One region of the Ewingella sp. C233 genome, then DNA from elsewhere that is predicted to be linked to it. Evidence: predicted binding sites of a transcription regulator. Region 1 holds the regulator's gene; the other holds the start of a gene.

Region 1 (2,206 bases):
CTGTGCCGCTGAAGCGCCGAATGAAACGGCAGTAAACAGGCTAAGGGCAGCAAGGGTAGTAATGATTTTCATGACAATTTCCTGATATTTATGACGTTGATATCAACTTTTCATCGCAACGTCGATTCATGTTTGGGATTCATCAGGTCTGTATTATCAAGATTGAAGGGCGTTCTCACGCTCTGGAAACTTGGTGTGTTGCAGTGATAAATCCATTGGGTATTTCGTTTTGATTCCGCAAACCTGGTTGTGCTCAGGCCTCTTCGCTTTATCTACCTGACACGTTTATTGGTAAATTTCTGCGGTAGCGTGGAAGTTGCCTTCTTCACGAACTTCGATCACGCGAAAGGATTTAGCACCTTTTTCGTCAGCTTTTGCGGACAGTGCCTGGCGGATATCTGAAGGAGCGCCGGCGATGCCGCTTACGCTAATCATTCCAACAGATTGCAATTTTTGCGCCTGATCCTGTGTAACGGGTTGTGCTGCAAAAGCACCAAATGACAGGGCAGATAGAATGCTTAATGTTGCGATAGCAGTAGTAACTTTCATGATTAACCTCGTCTATTTTATTATGCGTCCGAACAAACAGTGATTCACATCACGAAAATGAGTATACATGTGGTAACTGAGAATATTAATAGTTTGCTAATAGTTTTTTTGGTGGTTATAAGTGTGCTTGTCGTGTTTTTAATAACTAAAAGATATTAAAAGAGATGTAAAAATGAACGAATTGAATGATTGGTTATTAAAATCAGAAGGTTGAGCTGCTTTGACTATTTGTGCGTAATTTTACAGTTGTTCGCACTAATGAAACGATGATGTAACGATGATGTGACCTGTAATGAGCTATTTGCCCGTAAAAAACGCTGTCATGGAGTAACAGAGGGAAAAATGAGAGGCATTTATAAGGTAGTTAAAATAAAAAGGATAACTATTACCGGTATGGTGGGGAGCTTGCAGGATACCTTCAGAGGAAAATTGCGGGTAACCTGCACATAAAGTGTAATGCGGAGAGTCCATTAAGCTGAACAGAGAACCGTTTTACAGTTCCTGTTCGAAAAGGCTAAGAATCGCTTCGTACAGCTGTTTAACGCTGAAACCGCGGGCAGGTGTGGTGAAAATGGTGTCATCACCGGCAATGGTGCCCAGAATTCCTTCTGATTTCCCCAATGAGTCCAGCAGTCGGGCTATTAACTGCGCTGCCCCCGGGCTGGTGCGGATAACGACGACGGCTTCATTGTAATCGATATCTAATACCAGATTCTTTAATGGACTGGTGGTGGTTGGGACACCGATTTCCGCAGGCAGACAGTAGACCATTTCCATTTTTGCATTGCGGGTCCGTACCGCGCCGAATTTGGTCAGCATGCGCGAAACTTTCGATTGATTGATGTTCTCGAAGCCATCTTCTTGTAAGGCGAGGACAATTTCGCCCTGAGAGCTGAACTTCTCTTCCTTCAATAACGATTTGAAGGCTTTGATCAGATCTTCCTGTTTAGCAGGATTACGCATTTTGCACCCTGAGGTCATAACGATAGTGTTGCAGATTATGCATATATTTGAATTTTTATTCAATAAGCGTTCTGCAATGAATCTTGGATTATCCGGAATATCAGGTGTGAAGCCAAGGTTGCAGACGATTAAATGTGATGAATATGCCAATTTCGTGCATTCTCAATCGGACTTTTGGTGAACAAATTGTTATGAAAATGATATTGTCCTGATGTTGACTTCGGGTGTAATGTAACCGCCAGTTAACCTGTCGTGTTTCGTGAGGCTATTTCAGGTCTGATTGTTTTATGCCACTGAAGCATAAGCAAAATAATCTTAAATTAAGCCGACAAACTACCTTAATGCTGCGTAACTTCTCACTATCGGGGTTCCAGGATTGTGTTTGGTCATCCAGTAGATTAAGGTCATAACTAGATGAATTCACGGCGATTTTTAAGTTTTTGTTAAAAAAGGAGTACAGGATGAAAGTTGCAGTTCTCGGTGCAGCCGGTGGTATCGGCCAGGCCCTCGCTCTTCTACTCAAGACGCAATTACCTTCAGGTTCAGAACTCTCGCTGTATGACATTGCACCGGTAACGCCGGGCGTTGCTGTCGACCTAAGCCATATCCCTACTGCTGTAAAAATCAAAGGCTTCAGCGGCGTCGATGCTACTCCGGCATTAGTGGGTGCTGACGTCGTGCTGATTTCAGCCGG
Region 2 (2,206 bases), on a different contig from region 1:
CTGAAGGGAAAAACTGCAATGTTATGTAAAAACATCGGGGCAAAAGTGGGGCGAAAAACTGGCCTGACGCGGGCTGAAGATTGCGTCAGGCTGTGGAAAAATCAAACAGAACCGAGCGTGGCGACCATCACGGCTTTGATGGTGTGCAGGCGGTTTTCAGCCTGATCAAATACTACGCTGTTCGCGGATTCAAACACCTCGTCGGTGACTTCCATGCCGCCGTGCAGGTCATACTCCTGCGCCATCTGGCGGCCGAGCGTGGTCTGATCGTCATGGAATGCGGGCAGGCAGTGCAGGAATTTCACCTGCGGGTTGCCTGTCAGCGCCAGCATGGCGCTGTTAACCTGATAAGCACGCAGTAAGCTGATGCGTTCTTTCCAGGTCTCTTTCGGCTCCCCCATCGACACCCACACGTCGGTGTAAAGGAAGTCGGTCCCTTTCACGCCGCTGGCAATATCTTCGGTCAGGGTGATGTTACCGCCGTTCTCCCGTGCCAGATGCTGGCAGGTTTCAACCAGCTCCGCATCCGGCCAGCAGGCCGTCGGCGCGACCAGGCGTAAGTCCAGACCGCACAACGCCGCCGCTTCCAACAGCGAGTTGCCCATGTTGTTGCGTGCGTCGCCAAGATAGGCCAGTTTCATGCCTTTAAGGGGGAGGCCCGGTAACTGCTCCTGCATGGTCAGCAGGTCGGCCAGCAGCTGTGTCGGGTGAAATTCGTTGGTCAGGCCGTTCCAGACCGGCACGCCGGAAAATTCAGCCAGCGTTTCAGCCTTATCCTGGCCAAAACCACGATACTGAATACCGTCATACATTCTTCCCAGCACGCGTGCAGTGTCTTTCATCGACTCTTTATGGCCGATCTGGCTGCCGCTCGGGCCGAGATAAGTGACTCTGGCACCCTGATCATAAGCGGCAACTTCGAAAGAGCATCGGGTACGGGTCGAGTCTTTTTCGAAGATGAGCGCGATGTTTTTCCCCGTCAGATGGGCTTTTTCCGTGCCATTCTTCTTGGCAGCTTTAAGCTCAGCCGAGAGTTTGAGAAGGGATAAAATTTCCGACGGGGTAAAATCCAGTAACCTGAGAAAATGACGTTTACTCAAAAGACTCATGATGTTCCTCTCCGATGCTTTTGCATTGTATTGTGCATTTTATGGTGAATATAAATTCAATTTATATGTATGAATATGCAATTACAACCCCGGCGTAAAAACTTTGTCATTTATAGTGGAGGCAGAACCTTGGCTGTGTGAAAATGGCGCCCAGATACGTCACATTGATTGAGGACTGAGGCATGGCAAATCGTGAATTGCTGGAAGAACAACGTGAAGAAACCCGCTTAATCATCGAAGAACTGCTGGAAGATGGCAGCGATCCTGACGCGCTTTACACTATCGAACACCACTTATCTTCAGAGAATTTCGACGTTCTGGAGAAAGCAGCGGTCGAAGCTTTCAAACTGGGTTATGAAGTGACCGACGCGGAAGAGCTGGAAGTTGAAGATGGCAGTACCGTGATGTGCTGCGACGTGATCAGCGAAATTGCGCTGAATGCTGAACAAATCGACACCCAGGTTGAGCAGCTAATGAACCTGGCCGAAGCTCAGGGCGTCAACTACGACGGTTGGGGTACATACTTCGAAGGCGACGACGACGACGAAGATGAAGACGGCGAAGACGGCGAAGACGGCGAAGAAGGCGATGAAGAAGAAGAAGGCCTAGATGAAGATGATGACGGTAAACGTCATTAATCTTTTAGATAACGCCTTTTAGACGGTTATTCAGGGCGTAATTGTCGCAGCCAGTTTGTGCCCGGCCAGCGCGCAACAACCGGAGCGTACACTTAGTACGTGAGGATTGTGAGCACTGCCCGGGCGCAAAATGGCAAGCAAAATAGCCCAGCCAATATTTGCTTAGATATCTTCCCCGTTACTTTCAATGACCTTCTTATACCAGTCAAAACTCTGCTTACGTGACCGCGCCATCGTGCCGGTGCCATCATCGTTTTTATCGACGTGGATGAAGCCATAGCGTTTGCTGTATTCGCCGGTGGTGAATGACACGCAGTCGATACAACCCCACGGGGTATAGCCCATCAGATCCACACCGTCTTCCAGCACCGCTTTTTTCATCTGTTCGATGTGCGCTTTCAGATAGGCGATGCGGTATTCATCATGGATCATTCCGTCAGGTGCTGCTTTGTCGATGGC

Evidence for each region. The regulator ArgR, encoded in region 1, controls arginine synthesis, uptake and breakdown. The targets are predictions, from matches to a motif close to ANTGAATAAAAATACANT.
Region 2: the regulator ArgR is predicted to act here: its motif matches at 1,153-1,170, upstream of argF (ornithine carbamoyltransferase).

The regions. Positions count from the first base shown of each region.
Region 1 covers NZ_JBUZRI010000003.1:431,241-433,446, reverse strand. The annotation lists gene yhcN (peroxide/acid stress response protein YhcN) at 1-72, opposite strand, end outside; gene yhcN (peroxide/acid stress response protein YhcN) at 286-549, opposite strand; gene argR (transcriptional regulator ArgR) at 1,042-1,512, opposite strand; gene mdh (malate dehydrogenase) at 1,974-2,206, shown strand, end outside.
Region 2 covers NZ_JBUZRI010000002.1:432,964-435,169, reverse strand. The annotation lists gene argF (ornithine carbamoyltransferase) at 102-1,109, opposite strand; gene rraB (ribonuclease E inhibitor RraB) at 1,292-1,747, shown strand; gene ACZRKO_RS14370 (6-phospho-beta-glucosidase) at 1,910-2,206, opposite strand, start outside.